4 regions of the Lactiplantibacillus sp. B652 genome follow, and region 1 is predicted to be linked to each of the others. Evidence: predicted binding sites of a transcription regulator. Region 1 holds the regulator's gene; each other region holds the start of a gene.

What was found. Region 1 encodes NrdR, which represses ribonucleotide reductase genes. Its sites were predicted from a motif close to ACACNATATATNGTGT; they were not measured.
Region 2: pnuC (nicotinamide riboside transporter PnuC) is a predicted target of NrdR. The motif match lies at 1,283-1,298, and genes of this name have one in related genera.
Region 3: MZO40_RS04580 (deoxynucleoside kinase) is a predicted target of NrdR. The motif match lies at 1,225-1,240, and genes of this name have one in related genera.
Region 4: nrdD (anaerobic ribonucleoside-triphosphate reductase) is a predicted target of NrdR. The motif match lies at 1,877-1,892, and genes of this name have one in related genera.

Annotation. Positions count from the first base shown of each region.
Region 1 covers NZ_JAMSKY010000002.1:244,575-247,790, forward strand. The annotation lists gene MZO40_RS03885 (replication initiation and membrane attachment family protein) at 1-1,396, opposite strand, end outside; gene nrdR (transcriptional regulator NrdR) at 1,418-1,933, opposite strand; gene coaE (dephospho-CoA kinase) at 1,973-2,566, opposite strand; gene mutM (DNA-formamidopyrimidine glycosylase) at 2,576-3,216, opposite strand, start outside.
Region 2 covers NZ_JAMSKY010000001.1:279,368-282,583, reverse strand. The annotation lists gene map (type I methionyl aminopeptidase) at 239-1,030, opposite strand; gene pnuC (nicotinamide riboside transporter PnuC) at 1,392-2,180, shown strand; gene MZO40_RS01185 (hypothetical protein) at 2,483-3,216, opposite strand, start outside.
Region 3 covers NZ_JAMSKY010000002.1:419,642-422,857, forward strand. The annotation lists gene MZO40_RS04570 (YhgE/Pip domain-containing protein) at 1-353, shown strand, start outside; gene mscL (large-conductance mechanosensitive channel protein MscL) at 777-1,160, shown strand; gene MZO40_RS04580 (deoxynucleoside kinase) at 1,265-1,912, shown strand; gene MZO40_RS04585 (glycerophosphodiester phosphodiesterase family protein) at 2,043-2,729, opposite strand; gene MZO40_RS04590 (ABC transporter substrate-binding protein) at 2,750-3,216, opposite strand, start outside.
Region 4 covers NZ_JAMSKY010000006.1:172,447-175,662, forward strand. The annotation lists gene MZO40_RS09290 (FAD:protein FMN transferase) at 1-439, opposite strand, end outside; gene MZO40_RS09295 (peptide deformylase) at 486-896, opposite strand; gene MZO40_RS09300 (hypothetical protein) at 1,025-1,498, opposite strand; gene nrdD (anaerobic ribonucleoside-triphosphate reductase) at 1,958-3,216, shown strand, end outside.

The sequences.
Region 1 (3,216 bases):
GTGCCGCTAATTGCTGGCGTTGTTCTTCCGACAGTTGCTTGTTGGGCTTGTCCGGCTGAGCTTCGCCGGCCTGTTGTTTCTGGGCCCACTTCGGCATCACTTCTTTGCGGGTTGGCCGGGCATTCGACTTACGCCGCGGTGTCGAGGTCTTCGGCCGCTGACGTTGCTTCAAGTAGGCCAACGCCGCTTCTGGCGTGTTGACGCCATGTTGTTGCCAGTCATTGGCGACCGTTTCTATCAAACTTCGATTGAGCGCAGCCAACTCCCGGTTTTGGAGCAAGTAATAAATGACGATGTTGATGACCGAATTCGGTAACACGCCCCTACTGATCAAGTCATGGACCAGCCGATTTTCACCACTTGTCACAAAGCCGTGCTTTTCTGCCTTCACCGCCGCCAAAAAATCGTACGGCGCGGCCTGCTTCGCAACATCGACCAGTTGCTGTTCCGCCTTAGAAAGTTGTGCCGTTGAAGCTGGCTGCCGGGTTGCCTTACTAGAATTGGCCGCCGTAGTGGTTGGTTTAGTCGACTGATCGGTCGTTGCTTCATTTGTCGTCGTCCGAGTTGGCGTGGTTGGCCGCTCATACCGGCGTGCGATCAACAGTTTCAACTGGTTCTCGTCAAATTGTCCAGTCGTCAAACTGGCAACTTCACTGATCAGCTTGGCCATCTCGATCTCACTGATGCCATAAACCCGACTTTCCGTAACGATAAGTTGGCGCGAACTAGCCACTTGTTTCAAGTCAACGTAATTTTGCTTCAAGATTTGACCTAATAATTGCCAATCGAAGTCATCATCACTGAGTACTGGTGATTGATCTTCAGCTGGCTCATTGGCAGCCAGCTGTGCCCGCACCTGCTGGACAGGGCGTGGCGTGGTCGTGACTTTATGACCATCAATATGAAATACCTCGAGGATATTAGCCGTCACGTCCTTTGCCGCCGTCAGATCCACCGGTTGCGTGGCAAAATCACTAGCCAACTGTTGGTAGCGTAATTCACCCACGGTATCGAGTAATAAAACGCTCAACAGGTCATCCGCAAAGAATTGTAAGGCTAGTTGCGGTGCCTGCAAGCGATAAATATACAAAGTGCCGAGCTCATCTTGTTGGTAATAACTCCGTAACAGCCCCGTCGCCTCTAGTTTACGACGTGCTGCCAATACGGTCGGTAAATCGGCGTTCAAAATTCCTAGCAATTCCGCATGACTACGACGATTACTCAGTTCGTTTTCACTGCTTTGTAAGCTTCGCAGCGCGGCATACAAACTATATGCCAGTGGCCCGATCAACGGTAAATACAGCTCCGCTAAAACCGCTTGCTGGGCGGCGCTCAACGCTGGGGCTTGTGGGACCACCAGTCCTGATTTGGGCGTCAATGGTTCTTCATTTGGCATCTTGTTCACCATTCTTTTGACCTAATCTTTTTTACGTTTTGGCGCGTGCTCGGTCTTCGCTGACGGTTTCGCCAACTTGACCTTGTCACGTTCCATCATATCTTGGAGTTCGTTCAAGAAGACGTGCATATCCTTGAATTGGCGATAAACACTAGCGAAGCGAATATAAGAAATTTCATCAATATCCGCGAGTTGTTCCATCACGTACTCACCGATCACTTGGCTAGAAATTTCATTTTCACCCAGCGACCGGACTTTATTTTCAACATCATCAACGACCCCAGTCATGGTTTCCATGCTGACTGGGCGTTTTTCGGCGGAGCGAATAATCCCTCGTAAGACCTTCTCACGATTGAATTCTTCACGGGCACCATTTTTCTTGATCACTAATAACGGGGTCGCTTCGACCCGTTCAAACGTCGTAAATCGGAAACCACAGTTTTCGCATTCCCGCCGACGCCGGATGACGCGACCGTCATCAGTCGGTCGACTGTCAACCACACGGGAGCCATTATGATGACAATGTGGACATTGCATAGCTTTCACACCCCTTGTAACAAGTCACAATTATTTTTATTAAACAGTCATAGTTTCTAGCCATTTTAACACGGCGGCTTCAGTTTTATCAACGGTTGAACCGTTATCAATCACCACGTCCGCCCACGCGGCCTTTTGCGCCAATGGCAGCTGACTCGCAATTCGTGCCTGGGCCGCTTGCTTTGACAGCTGGTTGCGCGCCATCAAGCGTTTTAGTACGATGGCCGGTGGTGCAGTCACGACGACAACCTGGTCACAGATATTCTGCCAGCCACTCTCATAGAGTAACGGCACGTCTAGAATAATCGCCGTTGGATTCGACTGGCCTGCCGCAACGATGGCTTCAAACATCGCATATTGAATCGGCAAACTGGTGATGGCCGTCAAATCCTGCAAGGCGGCCGAATCATTAAAAACTAACTGACCAAGCCATGGGCGATTGAGTGAACCATCCGCCAATAATGCGTCCGGCCCAAACTTAGCTGCGATTTTCTGCGTCGTGGGTTGTCCTGGTCCTTCGACCGCCCAGGCGATTTTGTCAGCATCCACGATAGGTAAATACTGCGCTAATAACTTAGAAACGGTTGATTTTCCAGTCGCAATTCCACCGGTCAACCCGATTAATTTCGTCACGGTGATCACCTACAATCGTTGTTCAAGGGGACAGAAATGTGTCCCACGCTGCGCGACCTTGATCTTCTCAATCATCGTGCCACACCGCTCACAAGGTTCGCCTTCACGACCATAGACATGCAGGTGATTCTGAAATTGACCGGCCTCACCAAACGCCGTTGAGAACGAGTGTACCGTCGTTCCGTGTCCTTTGATGGCTAATGCCATTTCGGTAATAATATTGTCGCGCAACGTTGCAATTTCATCGGCTGTCAGCGAATTAGCTGGCCGCATCGGATGAATCTTGCTCATCCACAACGTTTCATCCGCATAAATATTGCCGATGCCCGCAATCTTACTCTGGTCCAGTAAGAGCGGCTTGATCATTTTCTTGGAATGTTCAAGCGTCGCAGTCAGATAAGCCAAGGTCAGTTGGTCAGCGACCGGCTCCGGCCCAATCGTGCGTAGCCCAGCCACCGACAGCTCCTCACCAGTCGGCACCAACGTCATCCGCCCAAATTTACGGGTATCGTTATACAGCAAGTCCCGGTCGTCCGTTAAATGAAAAACGACGTGCGTATGCTTGTCGCGCGCTTCACCACGCGGAACGACGTTGTACTTACCTTCCATGCGTAGGTGTGACACCATCGTTAAACCGTTACTAAATCGGA
Region 2 (3,216 bases), on a different contig from region 1:
TCGAATACCATCCCAGGCTGGAAGCCGGAATAAGACGCAGCTATCACAGAAAGTTTACGCTAGCTCGCACCGTTTCCAGCGGTCCTCAGCTGGCAGCTCTTGAACTTAGAAAATAACATGAGTTAATCATGATTCATGCCAAATTACTTAGGACAATGCGTAAATCTAGCCAAAAACCGCCTGAACAAGTTCAAGGTCGCTTGTTCAGGCGGTTAGTCGTTATCTAATAAAGTGATGATTATTTATGCCATAAATACTTAGCGTCGAAGTCGGTATCGAATGAAGATAAGATCTTAGGACCGTCATCCGTGACAACCAAGGTGTGTTCGTATTGGCAACTCAAGCTGCCGTCTAACGTCCGAACGGTCCAGCCATCATCGGCAGTTTCGCCAGAGCGCCAGTCGCCAATGTTGACCATGGGTTCGATCGTTATGGTCATGCCGGCTTTCAAGCGGGTACCGTGACCTGCTTCGCCATAGTGAGGAACGTCGGGCTTTTCGTGCATCGTCGGTCCAATGCCGTGGCCGATGTATTCGCGAACGACACCGTAGCCCATTTCGTTTTCAGCGTAGTTTTGAATTGCCCAACCAATATCACCGATACGGTTGCCAACAACGGCTTGGTCGATGCCCAGGTATAGCGCTTTGTGGGTCACTTCCATTAATTTCTTAACTTCTGGTGCAGGGGTCCCGGCAACGAAGGCGTGGCAAGAGTCACTGAGGTAACCGTGGTAGTTAATAACCGTATCGACCTTTAGTAAGTCACCGTCCTTAACTAAGATGTCCTTACTTGGGCAGCCGTGGCAAATCATGTCGTTGACGCTGACACAAGTTGAGTATTTGTAGCCTTCAAAGTTAAGTTCACCAGGGGTCGCATCGTGCGCGGTGATGTATTCGTAAGCAAAGTGATCGACATCCCAAGTCGTGATACCTGGTTTGATGTAATCTTCAAGGGCGTGGAACAAGCCCACCATAATGTCGCCGGCAGCTTGCATCCCTTGGATTTCACGATCTGATTTAAGCGTAATCATGAGGTTCCTCCAAAAAATTAATTATATTGTAAAGCTAAAAGATTGTTCTCCTCCAGTATACTGCAAGCGAGGTGGTCCGACAAAAGCCATTGTCTGCACTTGCTAATGATAGCGTTTCCGGTAACTTAACGCTAAAAAAAACGAAAAAAATTGCCACGCCAAAAAAGCCAAATTGGCGGGACGGAAACGGATTGGTTGTGAACAATCTAATATAAAAATGGAATTTTTCTCTTTTCATCGGCTGAGATAATGATACAATATATTGTGTTGTTTCGAACGGAAACACTACATGTAGTAGTGTGACGTGACTGGTTGGCCAACTAGACACCTACAACCGCATATGATGAACGGAAAGAGGAGCATGATTTTGAGTAATTATTTTAAATTCTTATCACACCAACTGAAGGGTTGGCCACAACAGAACTACTACTTATTCTATTTTAGCTTAGGGTGTCAAGTGATGACTTTGGTCAGTGCCCCAATCACAGCATTGTCTATTCTAACATTTATTGGGACAACTTTGGGTGTTCTTTGCGTGTTAGCCATTAACGCCGCCAAATCAGTCAATGGATTATTGGGTGTTATTTCAGCAGCTTGCTTCATCGTGGTTGGTTTTTCAGCCAAAAACTACTTAAGTATCGGCGAACAATTAGCCTACGTTGTGACGCTCGATATCCCAGTGTTACTGAGTGCTAACTGGAACGTGAACATGGTGTCCAAGATTCGGAAGTTCACCGGTAAGACTTGGGTCGTCGCAATCGCTGCAACCCTCGTCGTTTACGCCATCTCTGGTTACCTCATTGGCGCGTTGACTGATGATCCGCGCCCGTGGGTCGATGCCATCAGTTTCGCCATTTGTTTGACGGCAGGGGTCATCTGCTTCCTCCGTTACAACAACCAGTACTTCTGGTGGATTGCTTCTGGGCTAGCTCAGATGGTACTCTGGTTCATTTCGTTCCGTCAAGGTTCCGCAACGTTGGCGATGTTTATCAACAGTTCAATTTATTTGATCAACGATATCTTAGCCTTCACGGTCTCACCTTGGTACAACAAGCATGAACGGGCTCGTTTGATGGCCGAAGAACAAGCGGCTAGTGATGCTGCTAGTGTAGACGCGACTCATAATCAAGCGTTCGAATTAAATCATTAATTAGGTAAGTGTGAAGCATGACTGGCTAGGCTGGTCGTGCTTTTTTCGTCGCACAAAATCGGATATTACCGTGAATCGCATTTTATTTCGCACCTCGAATAGCGCACAGTTTGAATTCAAACGACTAGCGGTCGAAAGCTGGTTACGTTCCGTTGCTGTAAAATAAACGCTTTAATCAATTTAAAAGTCCTCCAAATTTACACAGACAAAAACGCCTCCCAGTGGCGGCAAGTGTCAGATTATGACTAGTCGTTGCTGGGAGACATTCATTTTCAAATTGAGTGATTTATTGTAAGTAGGCACTATTTGCTTGCAGCTAGTTGACGGGCCTGAATCAAGCTGTTTACCCAGCGACCTAGTGGCGTTTTGAAGAGCAGAATCAGGAGAAACACAATCAGCCAAGCAGTATAACCAATGATTTTACTTATCTTGGTCAGAATGCTTGAACTGTATCGAATTGTGAGCACATTTCGTCCTCGATGCTGGTGGACGTTGATATTGCCGACCCAGTGGCGTGTGAGTCGCGTTGTCGATAAGGGTTGACCATTCAGTGTTAGGATCGACCGCTGATAAGCAACGACGGGAACAGCTCGTGACCTAGCCGTCTTAGCGTGCCAAGTTAATTGAATACCCCCTCGAACGGCGCGGTAGCGGAAGTTGTGCTGCTGTTCAGAGAAGTTCTGGCGATATTCGCGATAGACGACTTTGTAAGTTTCAGGGTCAGTCGAGATTTTTTTGGAAACGGGCACATAATCCGGAACTGTACGATCGGCTGCCTTAATTAGCTGCCCAAGGTTCCGGGTATGGAATGCCGGTTGTAACTTAGCGATGGTCTGCAGCTTAGTGTGGACATTTTGAGGGTACGTTTGGATGCCTTGAGCGAATGATGTGTCAGGTTTCATGTTCGTGTGAACGCTCCGAGCGACATTTTGCGTACAGAGGCTAAGTGATAAGACACTCAGTAAGACGCCGGCCGAGCGCAATCCTTGCTGGAGACTGAGATTATTCGTATGTTGCGCTGCTTCATCATAGATTA
Region 3 (3,216 bases), 180 kb from region 1:
GCATGGTCTTGCTGGTCCTGCAGCTCGGCGGTTCAGCCGGCACTTACCCGATTCAACTATCCGGCCGCTTTTTCCAGATGATTCACCCGTGGTTACCGATGAGCTACAGCGTTAACGGATTACGACAAACCTTAATGACTGGCAATTCCGCGCTTGGTGAGCTGGGCATCCTGACACTGTTTCTCACGCTATTCGTTGCTTTTACTGGGCTGTTCTTCCTGCGTCGTTACCCACGGCTCGCACAAATTGATTTCGACGACCCGGCTGCCCTCAAAGCGACGCAGAGTAAACTAGCCACGCACATTCAGCGTCGGCTGCGAGCTAAAGCAAGTGATGAACCCGACGTACACTAACTGGATATGATGATTGGTCAGTGCACCGCTTAATATTGACCACCAGTCTAATAACGCCTCAGCACACTTGTGTTGGGGCGTTTTTTGTATCGATTTTGTCAGTAACTGAACGCTTTTCGCGACTAACCGATATACTGGGGTTGATTCGAGCTTGTCGTGCCATGTTCCCGAAGTCTTGAATCCTAGTCACTAGCCACCGATAACGTGCAGCTGTGCTCCCCACCCCAACCCCCGCCTCAAGCACAGCGCCCACCAGATTAGGTCACTATCCAAACGAAACAAATCGTTAGTACGGGCAAAATTCGACCGCGTATGCTGTGGTTAACCACCAATTGCCCCGAAATTCATCTCGTATATCAATTGAGTCAACGTTTGATTTTGGCTATACTGTTATCAGCTAAACAAAAAAGGAGCGCTCGTCACATGATTAAAGAATTTAAGGAATTTATTGCTCGTGGGAACGTGATTGACTTGGCCGTTGGGGTCATTATCGGGTCTGCGTTTACCGCCATCGTCAAATCGTTAACCGATAACTTGATCAATCCGTTGATTGGGATTTTCCTAGGTCGTATCGATTTATCCAACTTAAAAGTCAGTATCGGTGATGCCACCTTCAAGTATGGGTCATTTTTGAATGCCATCATTAATTTCTTCATCGTCGCCATCGTTGTGTTCATTCTGGTGAAAATTATTAATAAAGTCGTTAAAAATGAACCGGAAGAAACTGAGGATGAAGAAGAAGTCGATCTTTCCGCGCAATACTTGGAAGAAATCCGTGATTTATTGAAGGAACAAGCCAAAAAATAGCCCAAAATAGCACCGAAGCAAATTTTTCATTAAAAGTCTATATGGTATTCCAACTTTTTTTGAGATACAATATATTGTGCAATTTTTTATAAAGAGGGGCTATCATGGTGATAATAACAGCAGGAATGATTGGGGTCGGCAAAACCACGTTAACGGGGCTGATTGCCGATCACCTTGGAACGAAGGCATTTTACGAACCGGTTGGCGACAACCCAGTACTGCCACTTTACTATTCGGATCCAAAGAATTACGGGTTCCTATTACAAATCTATTTCCTCAACAAGCGCTTTGCAATGATCAAGAAGGCATTGGCCGATGATAACAACGTTCTCGACCGCTCCATCTACGAAGATGCCCTCTTTACCAAAGAAAACAACGCTGAGGGTAATATTTCTGACACTGAACTGAAAGTTTACTTGCAACTATTAGACAATATGATGACCGAATTAACCGAGCTCCCTAAAAAGGCGCCGGACTTGATGGTCTACTCCGAAACCGACTTCGATACGATCCTCTACCGGATCAAGAAGCGGGGTCGTGACTACGAACAATTCGATAACAATCCTGAACTTGAATCATATTACTACAAGATGTGGACCGCCTACCGCAAGTGGTATGACGAATATGATGCGAGTCCTAAGATGAAGATCGACTTACAACAATACGACTTAGAGAAACCTGAAAATCAACAAGCCGTACTCGCACAAATCGATGCTGAATTGGGTAAGATTCGCAACCCAGCCAGTGTTTAAACATTCTAACGATAAAAAGGAGTGGATTTCCGCCATGGAAATCCACTCCTTTTCTTATGCTGACAATTAATCACAACTATCAATAATTAGTAAGTTCGTTTGAACTAACGTGTCGCGCTTCGAGCTGCGCTTACATGGCCGCTCGTACTTGCTGCGCCAACTCAAAATTATTCGTAATGACCGCGTTAACGGCTGCTGCAAACAATTGTTGCATGACTGCCGGCTCATCAACGGTCCACACGCGTTCTGCAACTTCTTTCACCGGTTGGAAATGCTCGAGATGCACCCCTTCCAAATGTTCATGGGTGGCAAATTCATCTGGATTACCCAAATGTGCAGAGGTCAAAAAAGCGTACTTTTGACTGGCATCAATGGCATAGGCGCGCTTCAAGCTCTTCAAATTGAAGGACGAAAAGACGACCGGATAGACTAAATCTGTCTGTTTGATCATCCGCAGTACGATCCGTTCGATGCCAGGATAGAAGTGGCGGTCGGTCTTGAACTCTAGGTTTAAGTGTACCGGCTCACCACTGACGAGACTCAAAAACTCTTGCAGTGATGGCACGGGTTCTCCGTTAGCCAGCTTGAAGTAACGTAACTGTTTGAAAGTCATATCGGCAATGGCACCCTCACCATCCGTGGTTCGATCGATGCGTTCATCGTGCATGATGACGGGCACCATGTCCTTGGTCAGATGCACATCAAATTCGAGTCCGTCGATATGATGGTTAATGGCGTAGGCGAAGCCCGCTAAGGAATTTTCTGGAAACTTCACGGGCACGCCGCGATGACCGTAAATTAATGACATATTTGGCACGTGGTTTCAACTCTTTTCGATTAATGACGACCGTTTGCACGGTTATTTGATTCTAACACTTGATTGTAGGTATTTTCAGCTGTTTGCAAAGATTTACGAATATCTTGACCCGCAAAAATTTGTTGCATCGCATTTTGAATGGCAGTCCGGGCAGGCACCCATCCGTCCACGAAGACACCTGAGTTGGTATTATTAGGCTTGGTGCGAGCCATTTGATTCCCAGAGACTTCCAGCACTGGTGACTTCTTGAAGAGCTTCTTCAGTGTTGGTTCATCCTTAGCATCCTTATTAACAGCTAAGTAGCCGGTCTTGGCCTGCCAATCCGCTTGGACTTTAGGACTAGTCAAATACTTGGTGAATTCCCATGCCCCGTCTTGAACAGCGCTAGGTTTGTCATTCGCGATCCACAACGCCGCGCCCCCAACGGCGATACCATTGGCCTTTTGACCATTTGGCCGTGGGAAGTATGTGACGCCGAGGTCGTTCT
Region 4 (3,216 bases), on a different contig from region 1:
AATCGGCGTCGTTACAGACAACCTGATTCGGGTCGATCAAGGCCAAACGGGCGTCGATCTCTGCTTGTTCAGGAACGTGTGCATTATCGAAGCCAATATGCCAGAGCTTCACTAAAGGTCCAATCAAGGCGTTAAAGCCGAAGTGTTGGCGGCTAAGTTCGACGGCTTGGTGGACGAGGCTGTAAGTCGCCGCGCTGACTTGAACCGGATGCTGACCGGCGGCATGGTTGATCGCCATGACTTCAGAAGCGGTGCGATTAACGGTGAGCCGGTCCTCATACTGGTCAATCAATTGGCAGGCGGCGGTCAAATAACGGTCGCTATCACTGCCGAACAAAGTCAGGTCAATATCAGTTCCGAGTGCGTGGTGCGCTTGATGGCGCCGCTGTTGTGCAAATGCTGGAATCGCGGGGTCGTCGTTATAAGTTAAAGTGGTCATAATACCAGTCCTATCTCTGAAATGCCAGCTTGTTCAGTAAGCTGAACTAAATTAGTTTTCCCGCTAGGTGGTCCAATTCGTGCTGAATGATTTGAGCAGTGAAGTCGTTGAACCGTTGTTGTTGGGGCTTGAAATGTTGATCTTTATATTTCACGGTAATCTGATGATAACGTTGCGTGGACCGTTCGCCTGGTAACGATAAGCAGCCTTCAGTTGTCTCGTAAGCACCATGGTGGTCAATAATTTTAGGATTGATCATTGCAATCGCAAATGGGCCGAGTTGGACAACGATAATCTGTTTGTTGACGCCAATCATGTTGGCGGCCATGCCGACGCAGTTATCCGTGTGCGCGGCCAGTGTTTCCAGTAAGTCGGTGACGACCGGTGCGTCGGCCGGGGTGGCAATCGTCGCGGGGACACTTAATGCGGCAGGATCGTGAACAATGGGTCGAATCATATCAGTTCCTCCATATCGTGGGTTTATTAGTTCAATTATAGGGAGCGGTTCACCGAGAAGCAAGCCGTTCGCAGGTGTGAGCTCAAAACACCCCACGCAGACAGAATCGCGTGGGGTGTACTAAGTCCTTAATTATTAACTTTAAAAGTTGGCGTGAGGCTGCTGGTCTTTAAGGCCTGAGTCGTCGTGGTTGGTATCTTACTCCGGTTCGGTCGCCAGTTCGGGTCTTTGACCAAGGTTGTCGCCGTTCCCTGATAATCGAGCGTCATACTGTTGGCATTATTGAGTGTTAGCACGGCGGTCGCCTGCTTGATTTTTACAGTCAGCTGCGTCTCATCCAGCTTGAAATCAGTATGGTTGCGCGCAGGTGATTTACCGGCTTGAAACAAGCCAAGCTGGTGTTCGGTATTCAGATATAGGCTCGTTGCGGGATCTTTGCTCACCCAGCGTCCTAAAAAGTCGCGGGACGTGACGGATTGCACGGCATGGACTGTTGACGTTGTTGGTTGAACCGGCTTAGCGGTAGGTGATGTCTTTGATTGGCACCCGGCGAGTAGACCGCTAAGCAGTAATCCCACAATTATGCCTCTAATTTTTTGCATAATTATTCTCTCCTCCAAATGCCCATTTTCCCCTGTAGGGCTTATTCACCATTATAGCGAATATGTCATCTTATTTAAACTAAATTGTCATACTCATCGTGAAATAATTAATTTTAAGCGATTTGATTGTATTGTGCTTAATTGGCGGCGAATGATCTCGACCGTTTTTGGTCATGAAAAAACGTGAAAGCCACTAAGACGGGCGTTCGATTGAAGGTTAAGAATATTGACTAAATATTCATAATGAAAGTGTAAACTGATACAGAAAATAATTTTAAAATATTCCAAAACTACGCCAATTCGATGGCTAGTGAGTCTTGCTGTACGCAACTGTATTTATCAGGCAATTTGAGCGATAGGCATTTTTAATAAAATGAGCTACTATATATAGTATTGATTCAAACGGAACGTACCATCAATTGTATGGACTTGATGACTTTGAAAAGTGGGGAATATAAGATGCTGACAACGACAACTAAGGATATTTTAGACGAATTACGGCCACTACCGGTCACGAAACGGGGCGGAGCACAAACCAAGTTTCACCCCTATAAATTAGACTTTGTCTTACACCAGTTATTAACGACTGAGGATGAGGTGCGCGTCGTTAAGCAAGCCCTAGTCGCTTATTATCGGGATGCGGACGGCATTGACACCCGGGAACTCCGAACGACACTGATGCAGATCTTGAATGCTCAGGGCTTGACTCAAGCGGCCCAAGCTTATCAAGACTACTTTGATGCTGAACAAGAACGCTTTGCGGCGGCAACGAATGTGCAGGGACGGATTGAAAAATTATTCGAACGCGATGCCAGCGTTGTGCATGAAAATGCAAATAAAGATAGTACGGTTTTTAATACCCAACGTGATTTGGAAGCCGGCGCTGCTAGTCGGGCACTAGGTCTGAAGATGTTGCCAGATCTAGTCGCTAAGGCCCATTTACGTGGTGATATTCACTGGCATGACCTCGATTATTCACCGGTCACGCCTGAAACGAACTGCTGTCTGATTGACTTTGACGGCATGTTCAAGAACGGCTATAAGATTGGTAATGCGGAAGTTGCCTCGCCACGGTCGATTCAAACCGCTACAGCCCAGATGGCCCAGATTATTGCCAACGTTGCGTCGCTGCAATACGGTGGTTGTTCTGCCAACCGGGTCGACCAGTTGTTAGCCCCCTATGCGGCCATTAATTATCAAAAACACTTGGCGGATGCTGAAAAGTGGGTCGCTGAAGACCAGCGCGAAGCCTATGCTAAGGCCAAGACGAAAAAGGATATCTACGATGCAATGCAGGCCTTGGAATATGAAATCAATACATTATATTCATCACAAGGGCAGACGCCGTTTACGACCGTTAACTTTGGTTTAGGGACGAGCTGGATCGAACGCGAGATTCAAAAGGCGATTCTCCAGATTCGAATCAAGGGTCTCGGTAAGGAACATCGGACCGCAATCTTTCCCAAATTAATCTTTACGATGAAGCGCGGCCTGAATCTCAGTCCCAACGACCCGAATTATGATATTAAGGAACTGGCCATCGAATGTTCGACGAAGCGGATGTATCCAGATTTGTTGATGTATGACAAAATCAAGGAATTGACTGGGAGCTTCAAGACACCGATGGGCTGCCGTTCCTTCTTGCAAGGCTGGCGTGACGAGAACGGGGTGGAAGTCAACTCTGGTCGGATGAACTTGGGCGTGGTAACGGTCAACTT